Regions from separate parts of the Herbaspirillum sp. FG34 genome, predicted to be linked through region 3. Evidence: predicted binding sites of a transcription regulator. Region 3 holds the regulator's gene; each other region holds the start of a gene.

Region 1 (10,480 bases), on a different contig from region 3:
GCCAAGCAGTTCCTGGAAGTGCTGATCGCCCCGTCCTTCAGCGCCGAGGCCAGGCAGATCTTCGCGGCCAAGCAGAACGTGCGCCTGCTGGAAATCCCGCTGGGCACGGGCCTGAACGGCTATGACTTCAAGCGCGTCGGTGGCGGCCTGCTGGTGCAGTCGCCGGATGCCAAGAACGTGCTGCTGGCCGATGTGAAGGTGGTCAGCAAGAAGCAGCCGACCCAGCAGCAATTGCAGGACCTGATGTTCGCCTGGCGCGTGGCCAAGTTCGTCAAGTCCAACGCCATCGTCTTCTGCGGCAATGGCATGACCCTGGGCGTGGGCGCGGGCCAGATGAGCCGCATCGATTCGGCCCGCATCGCTTCCATCAAGGCGCAGAATGCCGGCCTGACCCTGGCCGGTTCGGCCGTGGCCTCGGATGCCTTCTTCCCGTTCCGCGATGGCCTGGACGTGGTGGTTGATGCCGGCGCGACCTGCGTCATCCATCCGGGTGGCTCCATGCGCGACCAGGAAGTCATCGATGCCGCCAATGAGCGCGATGTCGTCATGCTGCTGACCGGCACCCGTCACTTCCGTCACTGATTGCGGCTTGCTGCAAAAACGACGCCCGGCTTCATGCCGGGCGTTTTTGTTGGTGCCGCGTGCGCCGTGCCAGGCCGGTTTCAACTGTCCTCGGTGATGAATCCTTCATGCAGGGCAATTCGCGTCATGGCTGCTTCAAAACGCTGGCGTGATTCCGAGGTCAGCTGTTGCAGGTATTGATGCAATTGCGCGTCGGCCACGTTGCGGTTGGCACACTGGGCGCTGTAGCGCTCGAACTGCGACAGCTGCATCAGCAATTCGGCCACGTGGCGCGGGCATTCACAGGCCACCGTGGTGGACTGGTTGGCGAAGGCGATCAGTTGGTTGTCATCCCAGCGGCGCGGTGGCAGGGACTTGTCCTCGCCTGACGCATCACGCCCCGGTGAAGACAGCGCCGCCAGGCCGCGCAACCATTGCAGGATCACCACGTCCGGCTGGGGCGCGCGCAGCAGGCTGATGCCGACCGCCGCCAGGGTCTCGCACACGGCCTCGCTGGCAAAACCGTACAGTACCGCCATCGGCAGCCCGCTCAGGGCCGGCGCCGAACTCTCCAGCGCGCCCAGCCAGCCGGCGTGCAATTGCGGCTCATGCAGCAGCAGGGCATCGACTTCCTCCCGCTTCAAGGCCATGGCCGCCTGCTCGATGTTTTCGAACGGGCCCAGCAATTGCAGCGGCCGCCCCAGCCGTTGCAGCAGACCCGGTTTGTCCAGGCGCTGCGCCAGGGTAGAGCCGATCACGGCCAGCCGCCACTGGCCCTGCGCTGCCTCCGGCGGCGTGGGGCGCGCGGCGTGCAGTTCGGCGTGGGTGGCGGCGACCTGCTGGAGCTGATCCATGTCCAGCCCCGCCAGACTGCCGATGGCGTGACCCAGTTCAGTCAACTGCCGGATCAGCGCCAGACGCCGTACGTCGGCTTCCGAATACAGTCGCTGACCGCTGGGGGAGAGCTTGCCCTGGGTCAGGGCATAGCGGCGCTCCCACACCCGCAGTGTGGCGACCGGCATGCGCAGCATGCGGGCCACCGCGCCCGTGCGGCGCAAGGCTTCACCGGCGGGTTTGTCCGCGGCCGCGGCAGGGGACGTGGCGGGCGTGGTCGAATTGGCAAGGCTCATGGCTTCCTCCTATGAATCATATTTGACACAGATTATAGATGCTAAATCTGCGTCATGAGTCAAGTGTGACGCATTTATTCGGTACAATTCTGCGTCATGAAACCCAAAAGCCAGATCAGCGGACATCGCGGCAACAAGGCGCACTTGCCCAGCAAGCCCTGCGTCGTGTGCGGCCTGCCCATGACCTGGCGGCGCGCCTGGGCGAAGAACTGGGAGGAGGTCCGATACTGTTCTCAAGCCTGTCGCCGCAAGCGCGTCCATCCTGGTCTTTGAGGAGTCGAGCCATGTACCGCAAACATCAATTCGACCTGATCCTGGATATGCCTTCCCCGGAAGACTGTCCCGCTGCTTCCCCCGCCCCCGTAGACCGGCTGGCCCAGCCCCTGGCCTTGCTGCCCTTGCTGCCGACCCTGGCCGCCGCGCGCGAACGCATTGCCGCCGTGCGACCGGGGGCTTACGCACGCACCCGCAACAGTCTCGACGGTGCCGTGACCGGGCTGTCGCCCTATCTCACGCACGGCCTGGTCAGTCTGCGCGAGGTCTTGGCCGGGGTATGCAGCCGACAGGCGCTGGATGTGCAGCACAAGTTCGTCTACGAGCTGGGCTGGCGCGCCTTCTATCGCTACGTGTGGGCGCGGCGCGGGGCGCGCATCTTCGATTCGCTGCACGCCGGGCCACTGCCGGAGTCGGCTTACGCCCGCGAGCTGCCGGCCGACATCCGCGAAGCCGCCACCGGCCTGCCCGTCATCGACCAGGCCGTGCGCACCCTGTATGCCACCGGGAGCCTGCACAATCACGCGCGCATGTGGCTGGCCAGCTACGTGGTGCATCTGCGCAAGGTCCATTGGCGCGCCGGTGCAGACTGGATGGTCGGCCATCTGCTGGATGGCGACCTGGCCAGCAATCACCTGAGCTGGCAGTGGGTGGCCGGTACCGGCAGTCACAAGCCCTATCTTTTCAATGCCGAGAACGTGGCCAAATACGCACCGTCCGAATGGCACAGCCCGGGTACGGTGGTAGATACCTCCTATGAAGCTTTAGGCGAAATTGCGCTCCATCCCGACCCGGTGGCGGCCGAACCGGCCCAGCGCATGCGGGAGCGCTGCAAGGAGCCGGCACTGCTGTCAATGCCACCTGAATATTTGGGCAGCATTGCGCCCGAGCCTGACGCCGTGGCCGGACGAGATGTCTGGCTGGTTCATCCATGGAGCCTGGGCGAGTTGCCCACCGATCTGTCGCCCGATACGGTAGTGGTCGGTCTTTATCTCTCGGACTTCCATCTGCTGTGGCCCTGGGACCAGCGTCGCTGGGCCTTCGTGGGAGCGCGCATGCGTGAGCTCACGCCGCTGTGCTGGCATGGCGATGCCGCCACCGTCGGGCGCGCGCTCAAGGCGGCGCGCAGCGTGCGTTGCCTGGCCGATCCGCATCTTGCGCCCTGGCTGCCGCTGTGGGCGCAGTGTGTGGCGCCGCCGGACCTGTTCCCTGTGGTGGACAAGCCCAGTGACCTGTTCACGCAATGGTGGCGCCGCAGTACCCAAGGTCTGCAGACGGCTGCCGAGCTGCTGGCGCGCACCGAGCACAGGGAGCGGCGCGATGGCTGATGCCGATCCCCAGTCACGGGACGAACTGACCGTGCTCTACGATGGCGCCTGTCCGCTGTGCCGGCGCGAGATCAGCCTCTACCAGCGTGGTGCGCAGGAGGCTCCCCTGCGCTTTTGCGATATCAGCCGTACCGACGTGTCCCCGGCCGATCTTCCGGCAGGGTTCACGCGCGCGCAGTTACTGGCGCGCTTTCACGTGCGTCGAAGCGATGGTGTGGTCTTCAGCGGTGCCGAAGCCTTCGTCCAGTTGTGGGCGAGCTTGCCGGGCTGGCGCTGGCTGGCCCGGCTGGCGCGCCTGCCCGGCATGTTGTGGCTGATGGAACGCAGCTATCGCGCTTTCCTGCAGGTACGCCCGGCCGTGCAGCGGCTGGTGGTGCGCCTGGAGCGCCGCCGCGAAAGAGGCTGACGTGGCTGTCGGCCTGGTCTGGTTCAAGCGCGACCTGCGCTTGCGCGATCATGCGGCGCTGGCCGAGGCTGCGCAGTGCGAGCGCGCCTTCGCGGTCTTCATCATCGAGCCCGCGTGGTTGCAGAGTGTTGAATGCGATCCGCGCCATGTGGATTTCCTGCTGCGTTCGCTGACGCCCTTGCAGCGGGAATTGCAGCGGTGCGGACTGCCGCTGCTGGTGCGGGTGGGCGAGGCGGTGCAGGTGCTGGAGTCCTTGCGCCGTGCATGGGGTGTCACCCATCTGTTCAGCCATGAAGAAACCGGCCCGGCGTGGAGCTATGCGCGCGATATCTCGGTCAATCGCTGGTGCCGCATCCAGGGCGTGCAATGGCTGGAGTGGCCGCAGACCGGCGTGGTGCGGCGCCTGCGCAGCCGCGATGGCTGGGCTGCGCGCTGGGTGCGGCGCATGGAGGCGCCGCAGGTGGGCAATCCTGTCGGCTTGCGCGCGCCTGCGGGCATGCAGCCGGACCGTCTGCCGACGCTGACCGAACTGGGTTTGCCCGAAGTCCGTCTGCAACCGCCTGCCGGCGAGGCCGCAGCGTGGGACACCCTGCGCGCCTTTCTCGGTGGTGGCGCACGGGATTACCGGCGCGGCATGTCCAGTCCGCTGACCGCACCCGACGCCTGCAGCCGACTCAGCGCGCATCTGGCCTTCGGTACCATTTCCATGCGCAGCGTGCATCAGGCCACCGAGCTGGCCATCGAGCACACTGCCGACCGCGAGCTGGCCTATGGCCTGCGCGGCTTCTCCAGCCGCCTGCGCTGGCATTGCCACTTCATGCAGAAGCTGGAAGACCAGCCTGATATCGAATGGCGCAACGTCGCGCGTTCGCTGGATGGCTTGCGCCCCGGTGATGGCGGTCCGTGGGGCGTGGAGGCGCAGGCGCGTTTCGATGCCTGGTGCGAAGGCCGAACCGGTTATCCCATGATCGACGCCTGCATGCGCCAGCTGTGCGCCACCGGCTGGCTCAACTTCCGCATGCGCGCCATGCTGGTCAGCTTTGCCGCCTATCACCTGTGGCTGCATTGGCGCGCGCCGGGCTTGTTCCTGGCGCGGCAGTTCCTGGATTTTGAACCGGGCATTCACTGGAGTCAGATGCAGATGCAGTCCGGCACCACCGGCATCAACACGCTGCGCATTTATTCACCGGCCAAGCAGGCGCGCGATCATGATCCGCTGGGCGAGTACGTGCGGCGCTGGGTGCCGGAATTCGGCACGGCGGCTTATCCCGATCCCATCGTGGATGAGAAGACGGCGCTCAAGCACGCCAAGGATGCCCTCTACGGCCAGCGCAGCAGCAGTACTGCGCTGGCGGAAGCCGACGCCATCCAGGACAGGCACGGTTCGCGCAAGAGCGGCCTGCCGTCGACCGCCCGGCGCCCGCCACGCCAGAAAATGCCGGATCCGGGGCAGGGCGTCTTGTTCTGACGCGAGATGCCCGCCTGATCGGTTAGACTGGCGGGCATGAAAATCCTCGGTATCGACCCTGGCTTGCGCACCACCGGTTTCGGGGTCATCCACAAGCAGGGCAACACGCTCTCCTATATCGCATCCGGCACCATCAAGACCCCGGACGGCGACCTGCCTTCACGCCTGAAGGTGATCCTGGCCAGTGTTGGCGAAGTGGTGAGGTCCTATGCGCCGGACTGCGCCGCCATCGAAAAAGTGTTCGTCAACGTCAATCCGCAATCCACACTGCTGCTGGGGCAGGCGCGCGGTGCGGCCATTTGCGCGCTGGTGGCCGCCGACCTGGCGGTCGCCGAATATACGGCCCTGCAGGTCAAGCAAGCCGTAGCCGGCCATGGACGCGCCCAGAAGGCGCAGGTGCAGGAGATGGTGGCGCGGCTGCTGAAGCTGCCCGGTTTGCCGGGCACCGATGCCGCCGATGCGCTGGGCGTGGCGATCTGCCATGCGCATGGGGGAGGGGTCCTGTCGGACCTTGGCGCGCTGGCCCCGGCGCTGGCGCGCAAGGGCATCCGCATGCGCGGCGGGCGTCTGGTCGGTTAGGCTTGCTTGTTGAAGAGGGACAGCACGCGCTGCACCAGCTTCACGACTACCAGCACCACTGCACCGGCGACTACGCCGAAGACGGCATTCAAGACCGCCGGAGTGATCGCCCCGAAGACCGGCCCGACTACCGCGATACCCTCCACGGCGTGCGCCGCCGCCTCGATGGCGTGATGCGCGAAGGGCAGGCCATGCGTCAGGATGCCGCCACCGACCATGAACATGGCAATCGTGCCGATCACCGACAGGCTGCGCATCATCTTTGGCGCGGCCGCCAGGACTGCCCGTCCGATACCGGCCTTGAAGCGTCCCCAGGCGCTCGCGCCCGCATGCTGCACCAGGTAGAGGCCACCGTCATCGAGCTTGACGATGCCGGCCACCAGTCCGTAGACCCCCGCCGTCATGATCAGTGCGATGCCGACCAGCACCGTGATCTGCTGCTGTAGCGGTGCACCGGCGACCGTGCCCAGGGTGATGGCGATGATCTCGGCTGAAAGGATGAAGTCGGTGCGCACGGCATCCTTGATCTTTTCCTGCTCGTAGACCAGCGGGTCGATGTCGTCGTCGGTCCTGGCGGCGACTTCATGATGTTCTTCCTCGTGCGGAAGATACTTGTGGGCCAGCTTCTCGAAGCCTTCGAAACAGAGGAAGGCACCGCCCAGCATCAGCAGCGGCGTCACCGCCCAGGGGATGAAGGCGCTGATGGCCAGTGCCGCCGGCACCAGGATGGCCTTGTTCTTCAACGAACCCTTGGCGACGGCCCAGACCACCGGCAGTTCCCGCTCGGCCCGTACACCGGCCACCTGCTGGGCGTTCAGGGCCAGGTCGTCGCCCAGCACGCCGGCGGTCTTCTTGGCGGCCACCTTGGTCATCAGGGAAACATCGTCAAGAACGGTGGCGATGTCGTCAATCAATGCAAAAAGGGCGCTGCCGGCCATGTTTTTCCTTTGTCTTCATCTCAACGGGGGCGCTTGGATACTGTTTATCCGAACAGTGCTGTATCATCGCGGGATTATCACAGAAGCTGCCTCCCACGCACATCCCTGACGCCATGATTGGTCGCCTCTCCGGAATTCTTTTGGAAAAAATCCCCCCGAACCTGCTGGTTGACTGCCAGGGCGTCGGTTATGAAGTGGCCGTGCCGATGAGCACCTACTACAATCTGCCGGGCCTGGGCGAGAAGGTCACGCTGCTGACCCACCTGGCCATCCGCGAGGATGCCCACATCCTGTTCGGGTTTGGGACCGCCGAAGAACGCAATACGTTCAAGGAGCTCATCAAGATTTCCGGCGTGGGCGCGCGCACGGCGCTGTCCATTCTCTCGGGCATGTCGGTGGCCGACCTGGCCCAGGCCGTGACCCTGCAGGAAGCAGGCCGCCTGACGCGTGTGCCCGGCATCGGCAAGAAGACCGCCGAACGCCTGCTGCTGGAACTGAAGGGCAAGCTCGGCGCCGATCTGGGCGCAGCGGCCGGCGTGGTCCACAGCGATGCCTCGGCCGACATCCTCAATGCCCTGCTGGCGCTGGGCTATTCGGACAAGGAAGCGACCCTGGCCATGAAGCAGGTGCCCCAGGACAGCAGCGTCTCGGACGGCATCAAGCTGGCCCTGAAGGCGCTCTCCAAGGGCTGATGCACAGGCAAAAGGCAGACAAGGATTAGAGCATGAGCATCCAGACCGACGATTTCTCCGAACAGCGCATCATCTCCGCCACTCCAGCTTCGGCCAACGAGGAAGCCATCGAGCGTGCGCTGCGGCCCAAGCAGCTGGACGAGTACGTCGGCCAGGAAAAGGTGCGTGCCCAGCTCGAAATCTTCATCTCGGCCGCCCGCAAGCGCGGCGAACCGCTCGACCACACCCTGCTGTTCGGCCCGCCCGGCCTGGGCAAGACCACCATGGCCCACATCATCGCCCGCGAAATGGGCGTGAACCTGCGCCAGACCTCAGGCCCCGTGCTGGAGCGCGCCGGTGACCTGGCGGCCTTGCTCACCAATCTCGAAGCCAATGACGTGCTCTTCATCGACGAGATCCACCGCATGTCGCCGGTGGTGGAGGAAATCCTCTACCCGGCACTGGAGGATTACCAGATCGACATCATGATCGGCGAAGGCCCGGCCGCCCGTTCGGTGCGCCTGGACCTGCAGCCTTTCACGCTGGTGGGTGCCACCACCCGAGCCGGCATGCTGACCAATCCGCTGCGCGACCGCTTCGGCATCGTCGCCCGGCTGGAGTTCTATACCCCGCCCGAGCTGGCCCGCATCGTGACCCGCAGCGCCGGCTTGCTCAACGCCCCCATCGTCGAGGAAGGCGCGCTGGAAATCGCCCGCCGCAGCCGTGGCACGCCGCGTATCGCCAATCGCCTGCTGCGCCGCGTGCGCGACTATGCCGAGGTCAAGGGTGAGGGCCGCATCACCCGCGAGATGGCCGATGCCGCGCTGATCATGCTGGACGTCGACCCGGTCGGGTTCGACCTGATGGACCGCAAGCTGCTGGAGGCGGTGCTGTTCAAGTTCGGCGGCGGCCCGGTCGGGCTGGACAACCTGGCGGCCGCCATCGGTGAGGAACGCGACACCATCGAAGACGTGCTGGAACCCTACCTGATCCAGCAGGGCTACCTGCAGCGCACCCCGCGCGGGCGCATCGCTACCGGCGCGGCTTACCAGCACTTCGGCGTGACCGCACCGCAAACCGGTCCGAATGGTGAGCTCTGGGGCGGCTGAGCTCGGCCATTCTCAAGCCGGGCGCGACTGTTGCGGCAGTTGAAAAACTTCATGACGCAGAGCAGCACCATCTGATGAAATTTTTGTCAGATCTCGTATAAAAGCGAGTTTTTGCTTGTGCAAAAATTAATCGTCATCGACAATGGATAGCTATTCACTATCTTTCGATGTGAGCCCTCCATGCTAATGTCGAGCCAAGCCCTTCGATACGCGCATCAGTTGCTGGATGCCCGCGCCCAGTCCCGGATCATCCCGCGCATCTCCGAGTCCGAACCCTTGTCGGTGGAAGACGCCTACGAAATCGCCCACAACATCCGCAATATCCGTGTCGCCCAGGGCGAGCAGCCCATAGGCCGCAAAATCGGTTTCGTGGTGCGCAAGAACTGGGAGCGCTACGGCATCATCGATGAAGCGCGTATTCCGACCTGGGCGCCGATGTATGACGCCACGGTACGCTTTGCCGAAGACAACCACGGTGCGCAGTCGCTGACCGGTGCGGTGCAGCCGCGCATCGAACCGGAGATCGTCTTCAAGCTCGGCAAGACCCCGGCACCGGGGGCCTCGCTCATCGAGCTGGCCGATTGCCTGGAGTGGATGGCGCATGGTTTCGAGATTGTGGTCTGTCCCTTCCCCAACTGGGAATTCACGGTAGCCGATTCGATTGCCGCCTTCGGCCTGCATGGCACGCTCATCGTGGGCGAGCCGCATGTGCTGTCCTCGGCGACCAGGCACCACCTGCCGCAGATCCTGGCCAGCGCCAGCGTCTCCCTGTCCTGCAACACGGAATCGTCCAGCGTGCTGCGCGCCGCCGGCTTCTGCAATGACGAGATGGATAGCCCCCTGCATGCCCTGTGGCACCTGCACCAGCTGTTGCAGAAGCAGAGCCGCTTCCGCCAGTTGCAGGCCGGCGAGATCATCACGACCGGCACCTGGACCGACGCCTGTCCCATCGAGCCGGGCCAGACCTGGACCACGGCCTTCTCGGGCGTGACCCTGCCGGGCCTCACCGTTTCCTTCGTCTGAACCGGGCGACGCCGCGCTGATGGCCATCTGGGTCGATGCCGACGCCTGTCCGGGCGTCATCAAGGACATGCTGTTCCGGGTGGCCGACCGCACCACGATCATCGTGACGCTGGTGGCCAACCGGCCATTGCGTACGCCTCCTTCGCGCTATATCAAATCCCTGGTGGTCCCTGCCGGTTTCGATGTGGCCGACAAGGAAATCGCCCGCCAGGTGGAGCCCGGCGACCTGGTCATCACCGCCGATATCCCGCTGGCCGCCGATGTGGTGGCCAAGGGCGCACTGGCGCTCAATCCTCGCGGCGAGCTTTATACCGCCCAGAACATCGGCCATCACCTCAGCACCCGCAATTTCATGGAAGAGCTGCGCAGCAGCGGCATCGAGACCGGCGGCCCGGCCGCCTTCAGCGCCAGCGACGGTCGCGCCTTCGCCCGCGAGCTGGACCGTTACGTGCTCAAAGCTTCACGTCCGGCCTGAGTGCAACGGCCTTACTGCTCCCGCAGCCAGGTCTGGGTGCGGCCCAGTATCGGCATGCCGACATAACCGCGCACATTGAGCTTTTGCCCGTCATCGACCACTGACAACTTGCTCTTGTAGACCTTGCCATTGGCCGGATCGATGATCTGTCCACCGTTGTACTCGTCCCCATCCTTCTTCAGACCCGACAGGATGGTCATGCCAATGACCGGCTGGTCCTTCAGCTCGCCCTCGCACTTCTGGCAGACCGGGTTCTGGTCTTCATCTGGTGCACGGAAGAGCTTTTCGATCTTGCCGCTCAGTTCACCGTTGCTTTCGCTGATGCGGATGAGCGCTTTGGGCTTGCCGGTGGCGTCATCGATGCTTTTCCACAAGCCCACCGGCGAGCCATCGGCCCAGGCGGCTGCACTGGAAAGCAGGGTGGCGGCCAGCAGCGATAGCGTGGCCAGGCGGGAAGGGGAGGAAATACGGTTCATGCTTGTCTCCTGTTATCAAGTCGAATGTCATAAAAAAGCACGG
Region 2 (10,480 bases), on a different contig from region 3:
AATGAAACTTGCCGGATTGAAATTCGGTAGCCGGCATCATGCCGGCCGACCAGAAAGCAGACTGCAACCCGCAGGCGGGGGTCGCATCCGTTGCCGGATGGAGTCGGGCGCAGGCGTGAGCTGCGCGGGTTGCGAGTGAATTCGTAGAATTGGGCATGTTCATGCCGTCTGCTTTAGTTGGTCTGATATTCGAAACGCGCCAGCTTGCGCCGAAGCGTTCGCATTATCCATTCCTGCTCCTGACGTGGGCCTTGCACCGTTGCGCCGTTTTAACGAACCGGCAACATGCAGTATCTCCTCAGGCTTGCGCGCCGCAGCAAAAACTTCCGAATTCTAGCACACGCCACGCAGCCTGTTGGCTGGTAGCGCTATCAGCAACTGCAAAGCCGCTGGATTACCATGTCACGGGATCAGGACGGGCTGTCCTGGCGGATTTTGTGAGAACAACGGGAAAGCTGTACCGAGCAGGTCTATCCTGCTATTGGCGCTGTCAGAGGGCGTCTTCATCATCCGCCCAGGCCTTCTGGAAGGCTTCGCGGATGCTGCGATGGGAAAAGCCGCGCTGCTGCAGGAAACGCATCTGTTTCGCCCGGGTTTCGGCATCCGCTGGGGGGGCGTCATACTTGCGGCGCAACACCTGCGCGGCACGCTCGCCCTCGCCTGCCGCCAGGTCGGCCTTCAATTCGGCAATGGCTTCACCTTCGATGCCGTGACCATGAAGCTCGGAAAAGATGCGCTGATTGCCGTAACGCGCCGAGCGACGATGCACCAGCGATTCGGAAAAACGTTCCTGGGAGAGAAAACGGGATTGCTCCAGCCATTGCAGGAGGGCTTCGATGTCATCGCCCTCTTGCGCGTAAGGGGCAAGCTTACGCGCAAGTTCCAGGCGACTATGCTCACGTGAAGAGAGATATTTGAGCGCCCGTGCTTTCAGGCTGATCGGGGGTCTTGGCATGTTGCGAACTTGCAGTACTGCGGTATTGCCTCTCTCCGAGACCGCCAACACGGCGCGGCACAGAGAGATCAACAAGCACCATCACGGCCTCCAAGGCTCAGGCAAACCCTGTCGCCGCGATAGCGCTTGAATCCTTTAGGCGGGGACTCAGGAAGCCTTGGCTTCCGCTTCGCCACCGGCCAGTTCCGGCACGCCCAGGGCGACGCGGACCTTGTTCTCGATTTCGCGGGCCAGTTCCGGATGTTCCTTGAGATAGTTGCGGGCGTTGTCCTTGCCCTGGCCGATACGTTCGCCGTTATAGCTGTACCAGGCGCCGGACTTCTCGACCACCTTGTGCTCGGAACCCAGGTCCAGAATTTCGCCTTCGCGGGAAGTGCCTTCGCCATACAGGATGTCGAAGTGGGCTTCGCGGAACGGCGGCGCGACCTTGTTCTTGACGACCTTGACCTTGGTTTCGCTGCCGATGACTTCGTCACCCGACTTGATCGACCCGGTGCGGCGGATATCCAGGCGCACGGAGGCGTAGAACTTCAGCGCATTGCCGCCGGTGGTGGTTTCCGGGTTGCCGAACATGACGCCGATCTTCATGCGGATCTGGTTGATGAAGATGACAGTGGTGTTGGTACGGTTGATGCTACCGGTCAGCTTGCGCAGCGCCTGCGACATCAGGCGGGCTTGCAGGCCGGGCAGGGAATCGCCCATGTCGCCTTCGATTTCAGCCTTGGGGGTCAGCGCGGCCACGGAGTCGACCACGATCAGGTCCACGGCACCCGAACGCACCAGGGCGTCGCAGATTTCCAGGGCCTGTTCGCCGGTATCTGGCTGCGAAATCAGCAGGTCGTTCAGGTTCACGCCCAGCTTTTGGGCGTAGGTGACGTCGAGGGCGTGCTCGGCGTCGATGAAGGCGCAGGTACCGCCCAGCTTCTGCATCTCGGCGATCGACTGCAGGGTCAGGGTGGTCTTGCCGGAGGATTCCGGACCGTAGATCTCGATGACCCGGCCACGCGGCAGGCCACCGATGCCCAGGGCGATGTCCAGGCCCAGGGAGCCGGTGGAAACGGCCTGGATTTCCTCGGCGATGACGCCGTCTTCCATGCGCATCACCGAGCCCTTGCCAAACTGCTTTTCAATCTGTGCCAACGCGGCGGCCAGCGCCTTGCTCTTTTCAGAGTTGTTCGCAGCTTTTTTGTCGTCCATAAATCTCTCTCGGCAAAATGTCGTGAAGACGGGTGTCAGGGGGAGGTCTTGCTGATAGGTCTTGCTGATGTTGCTCGGCGACAGTGGATGACCGCCCCGATAGAGCGATACTGTATAAAAAAACAGTGCCCGGTGCAAGCCTTTTTCTCGGCTCTCGATTCATCCCGAGGCGAAAACCACAATTATACGAGAGCCCGCCCAGCCAAAAACTTCATAAATCGCAGAGGAATGATGCGTGGAAGGAAAAAAAGCGGCACACTCGCGCATTGGTAGGAATAATTGGTCAGCCGAGGTCAACTGGCATGCAATCGTCGTCATCGTGCACGATATTGCGCTGCGGCAATCATGCTGCCCCGGCTTTCCGCAATCCCGAACAGATCGTCTCACAGATCGCTTTACAGAACGTTCTCATGAGTTTAGTGCCTTTCAGCCATATCAGCGCCCTGCGCTGCCTGGTCATCGACGACATGCCGACGATGCGCCAGAACATCCGCATGCACCTCGGGCAGCTTGGCGTGACCAAGGTCGACCAGGCCGCCACGCCCGACGAAGCGATCCGCTTCGTGCAATCCGGTACCTATGACCTGATCATCTGCGACTACAACCTCAACAAGGAAAGCAACGGCCAGCAGCTGCTGGAGTTCTTCCGTACGCAGAACATGCTCTCGCCGACCTGCATGTTCATCATGGTGACCGCCGAGAGCGGCTACAACCTGGTAGCCAGCGCAGCCGAGTTCCAGCCCGACGCCTACATGTTGAAGCCGCTGACGGCCAGCCGCATCGCCGAGCGCGTGGACCGCCTGCTGGAAAAGCAGCACGCCATGCTGCCGGTGACCGAGAAGATGAAGCGCAAGGACTTCGCCGGTGCCATCCTCGAATGCGACAGCGTGCTCAAGGCTGCGCCCAAGTGGATCGTGGAAATCATGAAGACCAAGGGCACGCTCTTGATCGAGCAGCGCCGCATCGACGAGGCGCGCGAGGTCTACAAGCAGGCCCTGGCCATGCGCGACGACCTGGTGTGGGCCAAGATCGGACTGGCCCGCTGCAATATCGTGGCCGGCCAGATGGATGATGCGCGCGTGATCGTGGAGGACGTGCTGGCGCAGAACAAGCAGTTCATCGCCGCCTACGACCTGCTGGCGCAGATCGACGAAGCCCAGGGCAACCAGGAAGGCGCGCTGGAGGCGCTGACCAAGTCCTCCGAGATCATTCCCTCGGCGCGCCGCAGTCGGCTGGTAGGCGACGTGGCCTACCGCAGCGGCCACCTGGATCAGGCGCGCGAAGCCTATGACCGCGTCCTCAAGCACACCAAGGGTTCGCTCACGGCACAGCCGACCGACCTGCTCTCGCTGGCCCAGGTTCACATCGACAGCGGCGATCCCGATGCCGCCCTGCGTCTGCTGGAAAGCGCGCCACGTCGCTACGAGGAATCCAACATCTTCGTCTCCGCCCAGGCCGCAGTGCAAGCCCAGGCCTACGTTCAGTTGGGCGATACCATTTCGGCCCAGCAGGCCTTCGAGACGGCCCGCCAGGCCGCCGGCAAGGAAGCCTCGGATACCGCCACCCTGGCCCTGGCCAAGGCCGCCTTCTCGATGGGCAAGGACGAGGAAGGCGCCAAGCTGATCGCCGAGGCAGTCAAGTCCGACCACGAGAACAAGACCCTGCAGATGCTGGCGCGCAAGGTGCTGGCCGATACCGGTCGCGCCAACCTGGCCGAGGAGCTCATCGACGGTGCCGTCAAGCAGTGCATGAGCATCATCGCCGAAGCCAATGCCTTGATGCGCAGCGCCAAGCCCGACGAGTCGCTGGCCAAGCTGGAGCAAGCGCTGGCCAGCATGCCCGAGAATACCGGCGTGCTGCTGGCCTCGGCCCAGTTGCACCTGCTCTGGATGAGCCAGCGCGGCTGGAACGAAGACTATGTCAAGCGCGTGCGCCGCTACCTGGCCACCCTGGACCGTCTGATTCCCGGCAACGATAGAGTCGCCAAGATGCACAAGTTCCTGCGCGACACCCTGACCAAAGTAGCCCCGAAGAGCTGACCATGGATCCCAAGCTTGCCGCGATCATCATTCACGACATCAAAAACTCCCTGGGCGTGCTGGAGGGGGAATTGCGCCGCCTGTCCGACGACGTGCCGCGCGTCCAGCAGGCCCATGTCACCTGTCTGGCCCTGCAGGAAAAGCTGATCGCCTTCCTGACCCTCTACAAGGCAGACTCCCAGGGCCTGCGCGCGCAGGTCGAGGCGGTCTCGCCGCTGGACTTCCTCGATGCGCTGGTGCGCGAGCATGGCGTGGCCCGCAGCAGTGACATCCTGCTGCAGGTGGACGAAACCGACATGCCGCTCATCGGCTTCTTCGATGAACACCTGGTGGCACTGGCGCTGGAAGCGGCACTCCAGAATGCCAGCCGCTTTGCGCGTTCGCAGATCGCGCTGGGCTGCCGCAAGCATCCGGAGGGTGGGGTGATCTTCACGGTACGCGACGATGGCCCCGGCATCGGCACCCAGGAAAAGAAGCCCTCCACCGGACTGGGCATGGACTTGTGCAACGCGATTGCCACCGCCCACAACAAGGAGACCCGGCACGGGGAAGCGCGGCTATCCAATCATCCCGAGGGCGGTGCGCTGTTCGAATTGTGCCTGCCGTAAGTCCATGGGAAGTCCCCGGGCACCAGCACCACTAGCACCACAAGCACCGCCAAGGCGGTGCTTTTTTATTGGCGAGCAGCAACAGGAAGGAAAAGGACGGGAGCGCAGAGGAAAGCCGCGCCATCTGGGCGGTTCCGGGCCGAAATGAAGAGAAATTCAGGCGCGCAATGACAAACGAAGTGAACAAAAAAAACCGCCGGCAAACGCCGGCGGTAAAACGGACTGGCGACGCTCATCCACTAACCGCCGCCTTCCGCGCCAAACAAATACGTACTACGTGAACGTTCTTGCCAATTCTTGCGGGCTACTAGCCCAGAGCTCAGGCCTGGACTGCATCGAGCTGCTGGATACCTGCCAGCACCCAGCCGCCCTGACCAGCAGCCGGCTTGGACAGGTTCCAGATCTCGGCGAACTGGACTGGCGAGGCGGTCGGGTCTTCCTTGATGAAGCCGAAGAACTTCACGCTGGCCAGGTAATCATTGCCCACCGTTTCCACGCCCAGCACTTCCGCATCCAGCGAGACCACATCGGTCTGATTGGCGACCGCACCGCGTTCCTGGATCTGCAGGCGCAGCTCGGCAAACATCTCGGGGGTGGTGAATTCGCGGATGTCGTTGATGTCAGCCTTGTCCCATGCCGCTTGCAGGCGGATGAAGTAGGTCTTGGCATTGCGCACGAAGCCCACGGTGTCGAAACCGGCCGGGATGCCGTAGGCAGGGGCTACCTCGGCGTTGCCGAAACCACCACCAAAACCGCTCTGGGTAGTCGCTGCGGCGGACTGGTCGGTCTTGAGCATGGAGCCGATCTGCGGCGTGGCCGATTGGGTATCAGCTGCTTGCGGTGCGGCGCTGGCCCAGGCCGGTGCCGGTTGCGAGGCTTGTGCCGACTCCGACTTGCGGCGGAACATGCGGATGACGAACATGATCGCCAGGGCGATCAGGGCCACGGTCAGGATGGTGCTGATCATGCTGGCCAGTGCGCCACCCAGGCCGAAGTGCGACAGCAGCGCGCCCAGACCCAGGCCCAGCAGGGCGCCACCCAGCAGGCCCTTCCACATGCTCGGTTTGGCGGCTGCGGCAGCCGGAGCCGCAGCAGGAGCGGCCGGCTTGGCAGCGGCCGCCTGGTTCTGCTGCATCGGCGCAGGGCTCTGCGCCTGACGGCTGGCGCTGGAAGACTGTTTGCCGATCGAACCGCCACCGCCAAGACGCTTGGCTTCGACGGCCGACATGCCAACAGACAGCGTCATGACCGCCACTATCAGCGCGACAAATGCTTTTTTCATGCTATCTCCTAGAGGATTCTGATGATGTGATGCGGTCACATCGGCCGTGATTCTGGAATGTCTGGAACAGGTGTGCCCGGCGGTATCAGCAGCGGCGCGGGCAGGCCGGCGCTGGTCGCACACGCGCAGGATCCTGCTGTCGCACGACGCGAAGCCTCAGGCAATATCAGGGGCAGTTCAGCGGGCGCAGCAAGTCCTGTCGCGCGTGGCGACGGGATCAGGCCCGGGGGGGACGTCCTGCGCGCGGCAGGAACGGGGGTTGCAGGGCGGCATCGCTACGCAGAGCGGGCGCCAGGCGGGAGGTTTGCGGCACCATGGCCAGGGATTGCATCAGCACGGGCTCGTCACCGATACCGGCGTGCGTGGAGAAGTCTTCACCGTTGTCGGCATAGCCGGTGCTGTCGTCGTCGTTGCCAGCCACGTCGGAGAGCGCGGCATGGGACTGGTCCTCACCCACGGCGGGGGCCTGGTCGGACAGGGAAACGGTCTTGGAAACCAGATGCTGGGTCGCCACGGCGGCTTGCACCGGGGCCGGTACCGAGAAGTCGGTGGCGGCCATCGAGCTGGCGTACGTCAGCACCGCTGCAAAAACTTGCACCGGTAACAGACAGATCAGCAGGAGGACCCACAAACGTTTCATCAGATTTTTCCAGCAATGGATGCGAGAAATTATATCAACAAAAATTGCGCCGTCAGCAAGTAAATCTTGCTGACGCTCACTACTATAAGGCCTAAGCGCCCAACTTCAATGACCCGCCTTCAATTGTTACACTTAAAGGCAACAAGATGACCTCCGTCAAGGACAGGCTGCCTCAGGATATCCCTGATTTGCATTGAGATTGCAATTAGTGGAATATGAATGAAAAGCCAGCACAATAATTCAACCATCCGAGACATTTCAGCCGGGCCGCCCCGCTGACCGATTCCTATGCGCATCCTCCTTGCTGAAGACGACAGCGTACTGGCCGACGGCCTGACCCGTTCCCTGCGCCATTCCGGCTATGCAGCCGACTGTGTCAAGAACGGGGTGGAAGCTGATTCGGCCCTGTCCACCCAGGATTTCGACCTGCTGATCCTGGACCTGGGCCTGCCCAAGATGTCCGGTCTGGAAGTACTGCGCCGCCTGCGCGCGCGCAATTCGCGCCTGCCGGTGCTGATCCTGACGGCGGCGGACTCGGTGGAACAGCGCGTCCAGGGACTCGATCTCGGTGCCGATGATTACATGGCCAAGCCCTTCGCCCTCTCCGAACTGGAAGCGCGGGTGCGCGCCCTGACCCGGCGCGGTGCCGGTGGTGGTCCGACCGTCATCCGGCATGGACCGCTGTCCTTCGACCAGGTCGGCCGCATCGCCTACATCGGCGAGCAGATGCTGGAGCTGTCGGCACGGGAACTGGGCCTGCTGGAAGTATTATTGCAACGTACGGGTCGCCTGGTCTCCAAGGAACAGCTGGTGGACCACCTGTGCGAATGGGGAGAGGAAGTCAGCAACAATGCCATCGAGGTCTATGTCCATCGTCTGCGCAAGAAAATCGAGGTCGGCGGCGTACGCATCGCCACCGTGCGCGGACTCGGCTATTGCCTGGAAAAGCTGCCCGAGACCGGTGCCGCACCGCTGGCAGTCTCCAGCGGCGCGGCTTGACGGCGCGCCCTCCGCGGCACTGGCCCCGACAGCCGCGCGCTGAGAACCGATGACCGCGCGCGATCCCTCCCCTGCTGCTGCCTCATCTGCCGAGCCGGCACAGGAGGCGCCTGCCGCCCCAGCCCCCCGCAAGAAACGCCGCGCCGCCCTGGCCACGCAGCCGGTCGAACGCATCCAGCGTTCGCTCTTCGGCGAGATCCTTGACTGGATGCTGGCGCCGCTGCTGCTGCTGTGGCCGATGAGCATCGCCATCACCTATCTGATTGCACAGTCGATCGCCAACCAGCCCTTCGACCGCGCCCTGGAAGACAGCGTGACCGTGCTCGCGCAGCAGGTCTCGGAAGTCAATGGCAAGGTGGTGGCGAGATTGCCGGTGTCGGCGCGCGACCTGCTGCGCGCCGATGACATCGACAACATCTACTACAAGGTCACCGGCCCCAACGGCGAATATGTGGAGGGCGACGTCGACATGCCCCAGCCGCCTGGAGAAGATGAACGCGCCACACTGGGCACGGTGCAGTTCCGCAATGACATCCTGCACGGCAGCGACGTGCGCATCGCCACCCTGCAAGTAGACCTGCGCCGCAGCCCGGCCCAGCGCGCCGCCCAGCACGAGCCGCGCCTGGCCACGGTGCAGGTCGGCGAGACGCTGGAAAAGCGCGCCCAGCTCGCCAATGAAATCATCAAGGGCGTGATCCTGCCGCAGTTCGTGATCCTGCCGGTGGCGCTGGCGCTGGTGTGGTTCGCGCTCTCGCGCGGGCTGTCTCCGCTGTCGGAATTGCAGCAACGCATCCGCGCACGCCGCCCCGATGATCTCTCGCCCATCGATTCCGGCCAGGTCCCCGAAGAAATCTCGCCCCTGGTGCGCTCGCTCAACGACATGCTGGCGCGGCTGTCGCAGACCATCGCCATCCAGAAGCGCTTCATCGCCGATGCTGCGCACCAGATGAAAACCCCGCTGGCCGGTATGCGCATGCAGTCCGAACTGGCGCTGCGCCAGGAGGACCAGGACGACGTGCGCCGCTCGCTGGAGCAACTGGCCAAGAGTTCGGAAACCGCCACCCGCCTGGTCAATCAGCTGCTCTCCCTGGCACGTGCCGAAAACCAGCAATCACAATCCGGTGGCATGTTGCCGCTGGAACTCAACGAACTGGCGCGCAGCGTGGTGCAGGACTGGGTGCCGATGTCCTTCACCCAGCGCATCGATCTGGGTTTCGAGCAGCCCGATCACCCCATCCTCATCACCGGCAATGCGGTGATGCTGCGCGAACTATTGTCCAACCTGCTGGACAATGCCCTGCATTACACACCGCACGATGGCAATGGCCGGGTCACGGTGCGCGCCCGTACCGACGAGGGCGGTGGCCTGGCCATCCTCGAAGTGGAAGACAACGGTCCCGGCATCCCGGCCGCCGAACGCACCAACGTCTTCGAGCGCTTCTATCGCATCCTCGGCACGCCCAGCACCGGCAGCGGCCTGGGCCTGGCCATCGTGCGCGAGATTGCGCAGCAGCACGAGGCCGCAGTCGAGCTCACGCACAATCCGCGCAGTACCGATCCCCGCTACCCGGGCAGCCTGTTTCGCGTGTGCTTTCGCATGATGCCGCACACGCCCTTCTTCGACGACATCACCTGACATGGACCACGGCGCCCCTCCCAACGACCCCGGCAACCAATGGCACCGCACTCGCCGCATGACGGCCTGGCTGCTGGCACTGTGGTTCCTGGCCACGTTCTTCTTCATCTATTTCGCGCGCGAGCTGGATCAGGTACACCTGTTCGGCTGGCCGATCTCCTTCTACATGGCCGCGCAGGGCATGATGCTGGTCTACCTGGCCATCGTGGTGATCTACCTGCGCCGCATGCGCCGCATCGAACAACTGGTCAGACGTGAACAAGGTGAGCCCTGGCATGGAGAGTAACAAGGATTTCTTCCGGCGCCTGTGCCGTTACTACGGCCTCTACACGCTGGGCTTCATCATCTTCCTGTGCGTACTGGCCATCCTGGAGCACGAAGGCATGCCGCGCTCATGGATCGGCTATCTGTTCCTGTTCGTCACCATCGGCCTGTATGCCGGCATCGGTGTGGTCTGCCGCACCTCCGACGTGCCCGAATACTATGTCGCCGGACGACGCGTGCCGCCGCTGTTCAACGGCATGGCCACCGCCGCCGACTGGATCTCGGCGGCGACCTTCATCAGCCTGGCCGGCGGCCTCTACCTGCAGGGCTTCGACGGCCTGGCCTACATCATCGGCTGGACCGGCGGCTACTGCCTGGTGGCCTTGCTGATCGCACCCTACCTGCGCAAGTTCGGGCAATACACCATCGCCGATTTCCTCGCCGCGCGCTATCCAGGCAAACCCGGCAGCCACGGTGTGAACGTGATCCGCATCCTGGCGGTGGCAGCAACCATCCTGATCTCCTTCACCTATGTGGTCGCGCAGATCTATGGCGTGGGCCTGATCACCTCGCGCTTTACCGGCATCGACTTTTCCATCGGCATCTTCCTCGGACTGGCCAGCATCCTGGTGTGCTCCTTCCTCGGTGGCATGCGCGCCATCACCTGGACCCAGGTGGCGCAATACATCATCATCCTGTTGGCCTACCTGATCCCGGTGATCTGGCTGTCGGCCAAGCATGCCACCGTACCGGTACCGCCGGTGGCCTATGGCGCGGTGCTGCCCAAGCTCTCGGCGCTGGAACACCGGCTGGAGAGTGATCCCAAGGAACAGGAAGTGCGTCAGATCTTCCAGGCGCAG
Region 3 (10,480 bases):
CATGTGGCACCAGGGCCCAGGTCGGATGGCCCAGGGCACCGGCCAGGTGAACCACGGAGGTGTCGACGCTGATCATCAGGTCCATATTGTGGATGGCTGCGGCGGTATCGGCGAAGTCCGTGCACAGATCGCCCAGGTTGTGAACCTTCTGTTCTGGCGGCAGGGTGCGCAGCCCTTCGGTGGGCTTGCCTTTCTGTAAAGAGTAGAACTCGATGTTCGGCAGGCTGAACAATCTGGCAAATTTGTTCAGGCTGATGGAGCGATGGCGGTCGTTGCCGTGTTCCGGATTGCCGGCCCAGACTACGCCCACACGCAGCTTGCCGGGTGCCGCGCCGCCCATGGCGGCGATGCGCTCGCGCCAGACCTCGACCAGGGTCGGATCGGCTGCCAGATAGCTCGGGAATGCCGGGATGTCTTCCACCGTATCGGTTCCCAGTGCGTAGGGCAGGCTCATGAGCACATAGGCGCAGTCGCAGGGTGGCAGCGGATCGCTTTCGCGGATGAGCGTGATTTCCGGGGTGAAGGACTGGAACAACCGGTACAGAGGATTCTTGACGTGCAGCGCTACCCGCGCGCCCTGTGCGACCAGCAGCCGGACATAACGGAGGAACTGGATGCTGTCGCCGAAGCCTTGCTCGTGCATCAGGAGGATGTACTTCCCGGCCAGCGAGGACTTTCCATCCCATTTCGGGATGATGCCGAAGAGCTTGTGGATCAACTTGTAGACATGGGCGCGCTCGCGCGTGATCAGACGGCTTTCGTGGCAGGCCCAGCCTTCCTTGAGTTCGCCGTGCAGCAACAGGCTCAAGGCCAGGTTGTGTTGCGCCGTCGGATAGTTGGGGCGCAGCGTCAATGCCTTGCGGAAGTTGGCTACGGCCTCATGGGTGTCGCCGTGATCATGCAGGACCGCGCCCATGTTGTTGTAAGTCAGCGCCTGCCTGGGATCCAGTTCGAGGGCCTTGTTGAAGAGCTGCATGGCATCCTCGAAGCGGTCCTGGGTCGCAAAGAGGCTGGAAGCAAGGCGGATGTAGCTGTTGGGATCCCTGGGGGCAATCTCGATGATGCGTTGCAGGTGCTCGTGCGCTTCGCTGATTTTCTCCAGTTTCAGATAGGCATCGGCGATCTTGATCTGGGCATAGGTGTCTTGAGGGTCGAGCAGGATGGCCGTCTTGAGCGATTCCAGTGCTTCCTTGTACATCTCCATGCCGTAAAACGCCTCGCCCAAGGCGGTATGTCCGGGTGCGAAACTGATGTCCAGTTCCAGCGATTTGAGAATCGTGGCCACCGCCTCCTGGTAGCGTTTGGCCTCGACCAGGGCGCGACCGAGGTGGGACAGGGGGCCGGGAGCATCCGGCTCCCGTTTGACTGCGTCCTCGAAGTAGGCAATGGAGGCTTCCGGGTCATTCTTTTCGTGCAGCGCATTGGCCAGGCCGATGCGTGCTGCCCGGTTTTCCCGGTCTAGCGAAATGGCCTGCTCGTACAGCTTGATGGCCTCGTCCACCCGGTCCTGTGCCAGCACGGCGGCGGCCAGGTTGCTGAGGTATTCGGCATTGGCGGGATCGGCCGCAAAGGCCTTGCGCAAATAGTGCTCAGCCTCCGGGTGCAGTCCCTCCTGGGTGGCGATCAGGCCGCGCGCGTGATTGGCGAAAACCAGTTCCGGGTCGCGTTTGAGAACGGCCACGCAGATGGCCTTGGCTTGTTCGGTCTGGCGACTGTCCAGCAGATCGAGACTCTTGCGGACATCCAGCAGATCCTGCAGGTTGGCCTTGGCGGCGGCCGGGGCCGGAACGGGTTTGCCGTGCTTGTTGCTGCTCTTGCGCGTCGACATCGAAAGGGGTCCTCTTGGTTGGGCGCATCGCTGGCGCCGGACATAGCTATCCAGCAGGCATGATATGCGCAACCCGTCACTTGCGAAGAGCTGAATAGAAAGCAAAAAACCTCCGTTTTAGGCGGAGGTTGATGCAGCAAGAGACGGCGCGCAGCCTGCTGGAGCGGCTTGCGGCCTGCTCGCCTGGTGCGGGGCGGTGGGCTGCCCCGGGGATCAGTTCCAGCTGCGCAGCAATCCGACGGCCAGTCCTTCGAGGGCGAACTGGTCTTCTTCCGGCTTGACGATGATGGGTTCGAATTCCGGATTCTCGGGGAAGAGGGTGATGACGCTGCCGGTCTTCTGATAGCGCTTGACCGTGACTTCATCGGCCAGGCGGGCCACCACGATCTGGCCGTTGCGCGCCTGATCGGCGCGGCGCACTGCCAGCAGATCGCCGTCGAGGATGCCGGCGTCGCGCATGGACATGCCGCGCACCTTGAGCAGGTAATCCGGCTTGGCCGGGAACATGGCCGGGTCGACCTGGTAGGTCTTTTCCACATGTTCCTGGGCGAGGATGGGCGAACCCGCCGCCACCCGTCCGATCAGTGGCAGGCTCAGCTGCATCAGCGCCGGATGGGGCAGGGCCATTTGTCGCGCTGCCACGGATCCTGGGAGCGCGCCGGACTCGCGCAGGCGGATGCCGCGCGAGGTGCCGGGAGAAATCTCGATGGCCCCCTTGCGGGCCAGGGCCTGCAGATGCTCTTCGGCCGCATTGGCGGAGCGAAAGCCCAATTCGGCGGCGATCTCTGCGCGCGTGGGAGGGAAGCCGGTGTTCTCGATGGCGTTCTTGATCAGGTTCAGGATCTGTTCCTGGCGCGCAGTCAGTTTGAGCATGGGGGTGGCCTTTCTCGGAGGGAAGGCTGTCTGGATGAACAGTCTGTATTTTTATACAGGTACAATCCTTGTGTCAACGGCAACATGCACTTTGCGAGGCGGAAAAGGCAATCTTTCTCCTGCATATATATAGGCAGACACATGAGATTTGATGCCGCCAAGTCGGAAAGTGTGGCGCGCTGACCGCTCGATCTCACCGCCGGGGCGGCGTTTGTGGGCTCAGACATTGCCCTGGTGGGCGAAAGCTAGTATGATCTCGGGTTTTCCTCTTCCCACACCCGTCTTGACGCCGGGGTGGGCGTCTTCAATAAGTCCATAAGGAGTCTACATGCGTCATTATGAAATCGTATTTATCGTCCACCCGGACCAAAGCGAGCAAGTGCCGGCGATGATCGAGCGTTACAAGGGCATCGTCACCACCCGCGGCGGCAAGGTCCACCGTGTCGAAGATTGGGGCCGTCGTCAACTGGCCTACCAGATCCAGAAGCTGGCCAAGGCTCACTACGTCTGCCTGAACATCGAAGTCGACAGCGAAACGCTGGCTGAAATCGAAACCGGCTTCAAGTTCAACGACGCCGTCCTGCGCCACCTGACCGTCAAGATGAAGAAGGCCGAAACCGGTCCTTCCCCCATCCTGAAGGCAGTGCAGAAGGAAGACGCGGCCAAGAGCCGTACCGAAGCACCGGCAGCTTAAGCGCTGCGAACATCGCGGAGAGTGAACCAGTTTCAAGTCATCGCCAGCCTGGCAGAACGTGATGTTTTACGTTACACGCCGGCCGGTATCCCGATTGTCACTGCCAGGTTGCAGCATCAGTCGGAACAGATGGAAGCTGGCATGCAGCGTCAGGTCGAATTCGAGATCGCAGCGCTGGCAGCAGGGGAAATCTCCGGTGCCCTCAACAAGGCGGCACTGGGGGAAGTCTTCCGGTTCACCGGCTTTCTGGCCCGCAGGAATCGCAACAGCAAGAGTGTCGTGTTTCATATCGTTGATTTTGGCCCGGTCGCGTCGGATTGAAGACGCAAGGTAGCCAAACAGACCTTACCCAATTTTTAGATACAGGAGCCAACCATGGCATTCGGTAAAAAGTTCGATAAAAGCAAGCTGAAAAACAAGCGTCAACAGCAAAACCCGCTGTTCAAGCGCAAGAAATTCTGCCGTTTCACCGCCGCTGGCGTTGAACAGGTCGATTACAAGGACGTGGACACCCTGAAGGACTTCGTCCAGGAAAACGGCAAGATCATGCCGGCACGCCTGACCGGTACCAAGGCCCACTACCAGCGTCAAGTTGACACCGCCATCAAGCGCGCGCGTTACCTGGCCCTGCTGCCGTACACCGATCTGCACAACGCCTAATCAGCGTCGAGAAATAGGAGAAAAACATGCAAGTCATTCTGTTGGAAAAAATCGTGAATCTCGGCGGTCTGGGTGATGTCGTGCGCGTCAAGGACGGTTTCGCACGCAACTTCCTGATCCCGCAACGCAAGGCCCGCCGCGCTACCGATGCAGCCATCGCTGAATTCGAAGCCAAGCGCGCCGAGCTGGAAAAGGCCGCTGCCGAGAAGCTGGCCGCCGCTCAAGCCCAAGGCGAAAAGCTGGCTGGCGCCACCGTGGAAGTCGCTCAGAAGGCCGGTGTTGACGGTCGTCTGTTCGGTTCCGTGACCAACTTCGACATCGCTGAAGCGCTGGGCAAGAAGGGCTTCGCCGTCGAAAAGTCGCAAGTGCGTCTGCCCAACGGCCCGCTGAAGATCGTTGGCGAACACCCGGTGTCGGTGGCTCTGCACACCGACGTGGTGGTCGACGTCACCATCGCAGTCAAGGGCGAGCAAGCGTAATACGCCTGTTTGCTGCAATTCGTTTTGCAATGGAAAAGCCGGGTTCGCCTGGCTTTTTTATTGTCTTTGCCTCCGGCGTCCCGCTGGCGGTCGTCGCGATCCGCCGGGATGTCGGGGGCTTCATATGGCATTCGTTCATATGAAGTGGCAGGTCGTGCAAAAACGTTCGGCCTGACCTACGGCTTCACATCAGCAGGTTATAATGCGCGCCATGAAAGAATCGTCCCGCGGCAATCCAGAATTTTTCCGTGGCCAGAAGGAGTCCTCCGATCCCCAGATCGATGCGCTCCGCGTGCCGCCACACTCCATCGAGGCCGAGCAGTCGGTGCTGGGCGGCCTGCTGCTGGACAACGCAGCCTGGGACCGCATTGCCGATTTCGTCAGCGCTGACGACTTCTATCGCTACGACCATCGCATCATCTTCGAGCACATCGTCAAGCTCATCAACAGCACCAAGCCGGCTGACGTCATCACCGTCTATGAAGCCATGTCCACCAGCGGCAAGGCCGAAGAGGTGGGTGGCCTGGTGTATCTGAATGCGCTGGCGCAAAACACCCCTTCTGCTGCCAACATCCGCCGCTATGCCGAGATCGTCCGTGATCGCGGTATCCTGCGCAAGCTCATCACGGTGGCCGACGAAATTTCCGGTAACGCCTTCAATCCGCAGGGCAAGGATGTGAAGTCCATGCTGGACGAGGCCGAATCCAAGATCTTCGCCATCGCCGAAGAAGGTTCGCGTGGCTCCCAGGGTTTCATGGAAATCCAGCCGCTGTTGACGCAGGTGGTCGAACGCATCGACGAACTCTACAACCGCGACAGCTCCAGCGACATCACCGGCGTACCCACCGGCTTCATGGACCTGGACAAGATGACTTCCGGCCTGCAGCCGGGTGACCTGATCATCGTCGCGGGTCGTCCTTCCATGGGTAAAACCGCTTTCTCGATCAATATCGGCGAACATGTGGCCATCGAGTCGGGTCTGCCGGTGGCCGTGTTTTCCATGGAAATGGGCGGGGCCCAGCTGGCCATGCGTATGCTGGGTTCGGTCGGTCGGCTGGATCAGCACCGCCTGCGTACCGGCCGCCTGCTCGACGAGGACTGGCCGCGGCTGACGCACGCCATCCAGAAGATGAACGATGCTCAGTTCTACATCGATGAAACCCCGGCGCTGTCGCCCATCGAATTGCGCGCACGTTCGCGCCGCCTGGCGCGTCAATGCGGCAAGCTGGGCCTGATCATCATCGACTACCTGCAGCTCATGTCCGGCAACGGCGGCAGCTCTTCCGAAAACCGCGCCTCCGAAATCTCGGAAATCTCGCGTAGCCTGAAGGGCCTGGCCAAGGAACTCAATTGTCCGGTGATCGCCCTGTCGCAGCTGAACCGCTCGCTGGAGCAGCGTCCCAACAAGCGTCCCGTGATGTCCGACTTGCGCGAATCGGGTGCCATCGAGCAGGATGCGGACGTCATTTTGTTCATTTACCGCGATGAAGTTTACAATCCGGACTCGCCCGACAAGGGCACGGCGGAAATCATCATCGGCAAGCAGCGTAATGGCCCCATCGGCAGCATTCGCCTGTCCTTCCTGGGGATGTATACCAAGTACGACAACTATATCGGCAATCTGGCGCAGCCTTACGGCGGCGACTGAGGCCATGGGCGACGCGCCGGTCAGGTGCGTCGCCGGAGGATCACGGGCAGCCTTTGGGCGCCCGTGGCATGCAAGGCGGACGGCTCCCAAGGCCGTTCGTGCAGGACCGGCAGGGCGGGATACCGGCTTCCATGGGGGCAGCCGCAGGCCGGTTCGAAACGGCGCTTGAACCGGGCGCTAACCATTGATGAGAGAGAAAAATGTTTGGACGATTGATGCCGACTGAAGGCAAATTCTTTGACCTTTTCAATCAGCATGCAGAGCTGGCGGTCAAGTGTGCGAAGGAAATGGTAGCGCTGATGACCAATTTCGATGACCTCGAAATCCGTGTGCATGCCATTGAAGCCGTCGAGAAGGAAGCCGACAAGATCACGCACAATGCCATCGAACTGCTGCACAAGACTTTCATCACGCCGCTGGACCGTGATGACATCCACCAGCTGATCACGCGCATGGACGATATCCTGGACCTGCTGGAAGACGCTGCCCAGACCATTTCGCTGTACGACATCAAGTCCATCACGCCGGAGGCCAAGCGCCTGGCCGAGCTGTGCCTGTCCTGCGCCGAGAAGGTGCAGGCGGCCGTGGGCCTGCTGTCGAACATGGACAATTCGCGCCAGATCCTGGCGATCTGCCAGGAAATCGACCGCCTGGAATCCGATGCCGACCACGTCATGCGTGCGGCCATGTCCAAGCTGTTCCGCGATGAACCTGATGTACGCACCCTGATCAAGCTCAAGGCCATCTACGAAATCCTGGAAACCGTCACCGACCGCTGCGAAGACGTGGCCAACATCATCGAAGGCATCATCGTCGAAAACGCCTGATCTGTCGGCGTAGCGGCGATTCCCTCGATTTCCGACGGGGACGCCGCTGGTTTCACACAACGGTTTCCCCATGCAAACAATCCAAATCAGCTTACATATTCTCGCGTTGTTGATCGTCCTGGCCTTGCTGTTCGATTTCATGAACGGTTTCCACGATGCCGCCAACGCGATCGCTACCGTGGTCTCGACCGGCGTGCTGCGCCCGCAGACCGCCGTGGCCATGGCGGCCTTCTTCAATCTGGCCGCCGTGTTCGTGTTTCACCAGCTGCACGTGGCGGCCTCGGTGGGCAAGGGCACCATCGAGCCAGCCATCGTTGACCAGTACGTCATCTTCGGAGCCCTCATCGGTGCCATCTTCTGGAACCTGGTGACCTGGTACTACGGTATTCCGTCCTCGTCCTCGCATGCTCTGATCGGCGGCCTGGTCGGTGCGGCCGTGGCCAAGGCCGGTACCGGGGCGCTGATCTCGGCGGGTCTGTTGAAGACGATTCTCTTCATCGTGCTGTCTCCCTTGCTGGGCCTGGTGTTCGGCTCGCTGATGATGCTTGCGGTATCGTGGATCTTCTACCGCTCCACGCCGCGCAAGATCGACGGCTGGTTCCGGCGCCTGCAATTGCTGTCGGCCTCCATGTACAGCCTGGGCCACGGCGGCAATGATGCGCAGAAGACCATCGGCATCATCTGGATGCTGCTGATCGCCTCCGGCTATTCCTCGCCGGATGCACCGCCGATGTGGGTCATCATTGCCTGCTACTGCGCCATCAGCCTGGGTACGCTCTTCGGTGGCTGGCGCATCGTCAAGACCATGGGCCAGAAAATCACCAAATTGAAGCCGGTCGGTGGTTTCTGCGCCGAAACCGGTGGCGCGATCACCCTGTTCATCGCCACGGCGCTGGGCATTCCGGTCTCGACCACGCACACCATCACCGGCGCCATCGTCGGCGTGGGGGCAGCACAGAAGATGTCGGCCGTGCGTTGGGGCGTGGCCAGCAACATCGTCTGGGCGTGGATCTTCACCATCCCGGCCTCGGCCTTCGTGGCGGCGATCGCGTGGTGGATCGGCGTGCACGTGCTGTAAGTCGTTCCCGTTGGCGCGGCACTCGCCGCGCCGTGCAAAAGCAAAAAGCCACGTTTTCACGTGGCCTTTTGCATTGATGCTGAAGAAAAATGATTACAACACGTCGCTGGCGTGATCGGCCAGGCGCGAGCGTTCGCCCCGCGCCAGGGTGACATGCCCGCTGTGCGCCCAGCCCTTGAAGCGGTCGACCACATAGGTCAGGCCGCTGGAGCCTTCGGTCAGGTAGGGCGTGTCGATCTGGGCAATGTTGCCCAGGCAGACGATCTTGGTGCCGGGACCGGCGCGCGTGACCAGGGTCTTCATCTGCTTGGGCGTCAGGTTCTGGGCCTCGTCGATGATCAAGAACTTGTTCACGAAAGTGCGGCCGCGCATGAAGTTGAGCGACTTGATCTTGATGCGCGAGCGGATCAGATCCTGGGTTGCAGCGCGACCCCATTCACCGGCATCGCCATCGGACTTGTTGAGCACTTCGAGGTTGTCATCGAAGGCGCCCATCCAGGGCCCCATCTTCTCTTCTTCCGTTCCCGGCAGGAAACCGATGTCTTCACCGACCGGCACCGTCACGCGGGTGACGATGATTTCGTTGTAGAGCTTGGTCTCCAGCACCTGCGCCAGGCCCGAGGCCAGTGCCAGCAGGGTCTTGCCGGTACCGGCCTGGCCCAGCAGGGTGACGAAATCACACTCCGGGTTCATCAGCAGGTTCAGCGCGAAGTTCTGCTCGCGGTTGCGCGCAGTGATGCCCCAGACACTGTTCTTGGCATGGCCAAAGTCGCGCAGGGTCTGCAACACGGCGGTCTTGCCGTTGATCTGGCTGACCTGACCGTAGAAGGCCGGCTCGCCATTCTTGGGTTCGATGAAGACGAACTGGTTGACCAGCAGCGACGGCACGTAGGGGCCGGTCACACGGTAGTAGGTATAGCTGCTGCCGTGGCGGCTTTCCTGCCAGGACTCCATGCCCTTGCCGTGCTTGTTCCAGAAGTCATCCGGCAACTGCTGGATACCCGAATACAGCAGGTCGGTATCTTCCAGCACATGGTCATTGAAGTAATCTTCGGCGGGCAGACCGATGGCACGCGCCTTCAGACGCATGTTGATGTCCTTGGAGACCAGCACTACCGGACGTTCCGGATACTGCTGGTCCAGTGCGCGCACCACACCCAGGATCTGGTTGTCGGCCTTGCCCTCGGGCAGGCCTTCGGGCAGGGCGGCGTTCTGCAGCTTGGTCTGGAAGTACAGACGGCCCTTGGCATCCTTGTTGCCCAGCTTGGACAAGGGAATGCCCAGGTCGATCGCATCTTCGGCAATATCCGACACCAGCGCATCCAGCGAACGCGAAATCTGGCGCGCATTGCGGGCCACTTCGGACATGCCCTTCTTGTGGTTGTCCAGTTCTTCCAGCGTGACCATGGGCAGGTAGATGTCGTGTTCCTCGAAGCGGAACAGCGAGGTCGGATCGTGCATCAGCACGTTGGTATCCAGCACGAACAGCTTGGACTTGCCCAGCTTGTCGGCCACGCGGCTGGTGGGCGACTTGGGACGGACTTCGGTGCTCTTGGGAGCGACCTTGGGTTTCTCGGCCACGGCGGCAGTCTTGCCGGTGATGCGCGCACGGGGCGCTGCGACCTTGGTGTCGGAGACGTCGGCAACGGCAACTGCAACTTCTTGTGGTGCAACTACGGCAGCGGAGGTTTCAACGAGAGTGATGTTCGGTTTGACGGGCTTGTTGCGATCGGCCTTGGGATAGTCCTCGGGAGACAGCATCGAAGCTGGTTTGCTCGGCATTTTGGGCAGGGGCATCAGGACCTCGGAAGTGGATGAAGAAAACACCGCTTTGTCAGAGCGAACAGGTGAAGCAATACATCAGACAGCAAAGGGAGGGATCTTGCTGCGGGGCCGGGCATGCCAATGAAATCCTTGCACCTGTCGTGCAGCGTGCCGGACGGGTCCGGACGGTATGCCGACAGGCAATGGGCGAGGGCTTGATTGGCCTGGACGGCGAGGGTGGCAAAGTAAAAAGTAAAAAAGCCGTTTCGGCAGGCCTCGGGCCTTAACCTGAAACGGCTTCCAGCAAACGTTTTTCTGTTTGAATTCAATGGCTTGTATCGTTTGACCGCATGGTTGGAACACGTCGCAGGCACTTGCCAGGTACCGGCGCCGCGGCCTGAATCGAAGTCTGCTTCCGGCGGCTGGACGCAGCAGCCTGATGGGCTATTGCGATGCAGCAACCGGACCGCCTGTTCAGGTATGAAACTTCATTCAGGCCAGGGTTTTGATGAAGGACAGCACCTCATCCACGTGTGCAGGAACCTTCACTCCACGCCATTCTTTCACCACTTTGCCTGCGGCGTCAATCACAAACGTGCTGCGCTCCACGCCGCGCACCTGCTTGCCAT

The links. The regulator LexA, encoded in region 3, represses DNA repair genes until DNA is damaged. The targets are predictions, from matches to a motif close to ACTGTATNNNNATACAGT.
Region 1: the regulator LexA is predicted to act here: its motif matches at 6,723-6,740, upstream of ruvA (Holliday junction branch migration protein RuvA).
Region 2: the regulator LexA is predicted to act here: its motif matches at 2,262-2,279, upstream of recA (recombinase RecA).

Annotation. Positions count from the first base shown of each region.
Region 1 covers NZ_JBMDJS010000015.1:96,187-106,666, reverse strand. Annotated here, with positions in the region: gene purH (bifunctional phosphoribosylaminoimidazolecarboxamide formyltransferase/IMP cyclohydrolase) at 1-582, shown strand, start outside; gene ACODSZ_RS18085 (MerR family transcriptional regulator) at 663-1,691, opposite strand; gene ACODSZ_RS18080 (DUF2256 domain-containing protein) at 1,788-1,964, shown strand; gene ACODSZ_RS18075 (FAD-binding domain-containing protein) at 1,976-3,292, shown strand; gene ACODSZ_RS18070 (thiol-disulfide oxidoreductase DCC family protein) at 3,285-3,698, shown strand; gene ACODSZ_RS18065 (FAD-binding domain-containing protein) at 3,700-5,166, shown strand; gene ruvC (crossover junction endodeoxyribonuclease RuvC) at 5,203-5,745, shown strand; gene ACODSZ_RS18055 (DUF808 domain-containing protein) at 5,742-6,683, opposite strand; gene ruvA (Holliday junction branch migration protein RuvA) at 6,797-7,375, shown strand; gene ruvB (Holliday junction branch migration DNA helicase RuvB) at 7,408-8,463, shown strand; gene ACODSZ_RS18040 (2-keto-4-pentenoate hydratase) at 8,644-9,486, shown strand; gene ACODSZ_RS18035 (YaiI/YqxD family protein) at 9,506-9,961, shown strand; gene ACODSZ_RS18030 (DUF2147 domain-containing protein) at 9,973-10,437, opposite strand.
Region 2 covers NZ_JBMDJS010000005.1:167,630-178,109, reverse strand. Annotated here, with positions in the region: gene recX (recombination regulator RecX) at 491-955, opposite strand; gene recA (recombinase RecA) at 1,103-2,152, opposite strand; gene ACODSZ_RS08680 (tetratricopeptide repeat-containing response regulator) at 2,563-4,191, shown strand; gene ACODSZ_RS08675 (sensor histidine kinase) at 4,194-4,799, shown strand; gene ACODSZ_RS08670 (Tim44 domain-containing protein) at 5,119-6,081, opposite strand; gene ACODSZ_RS08665 (hypothetical protein) at 6,299-6,721, opposite strand; gene ACODSZ_RS08660 (response regulator) at 7,010-7,720, shown strand; gene ACODSZ_RS08655 (sensor histidine kinase) at 7,770-9,356, shown strand; gene ACODSZ_RS08650 (DUF4212 domain-containing protein) at 9,358-9,642, shown strand; gene ACODSZ_RS08645 (sodium:solute symporter family protein) at 9,632-10,480, shown strand, end outside.
Region 3 covers NZ_JBMDJS010000004.1:278,939-289,418, reverse strand. Annotated here, with positions in the region: gene ACODSZ_RS07460 (tetratricopeptide repeat protein) at 1-1,828, opposite strand, end outside; gene lexA (transcriptional repressor LexA) at 2,042-2,701, opposite strand; gene rpsF (30S ribosomal protein S6) at 3,030-3,395, shown strand; gene priB (primosomal replication protein N) at 3,417-3,716, shown strand; gene rpsR (30S ribosomal protein S18) at 3,771-4,055, shown strand; gene rplI (50S ribosomal protein L9) at 4,082-4,534, shown strand; gene ACODSZ_RS07430 (replicative DNA helicase) at 4,737-6,182, shown strand; gene ACODSZ_RS07425 (DUF47 domain-containing protein) at 6,383-7,009, shown strand; gene ACODSZ_RS07420 (inorganic phosphate transporter) at 7,080-8,087, shown strand; gene ACODSZ_RS07415 (PhoH family protein) at 8,181-9,884, opposite strand; gene ACODSZ_RS07410 (peroxiredoxin) at 10,344-10,480, opposite strand, start outside.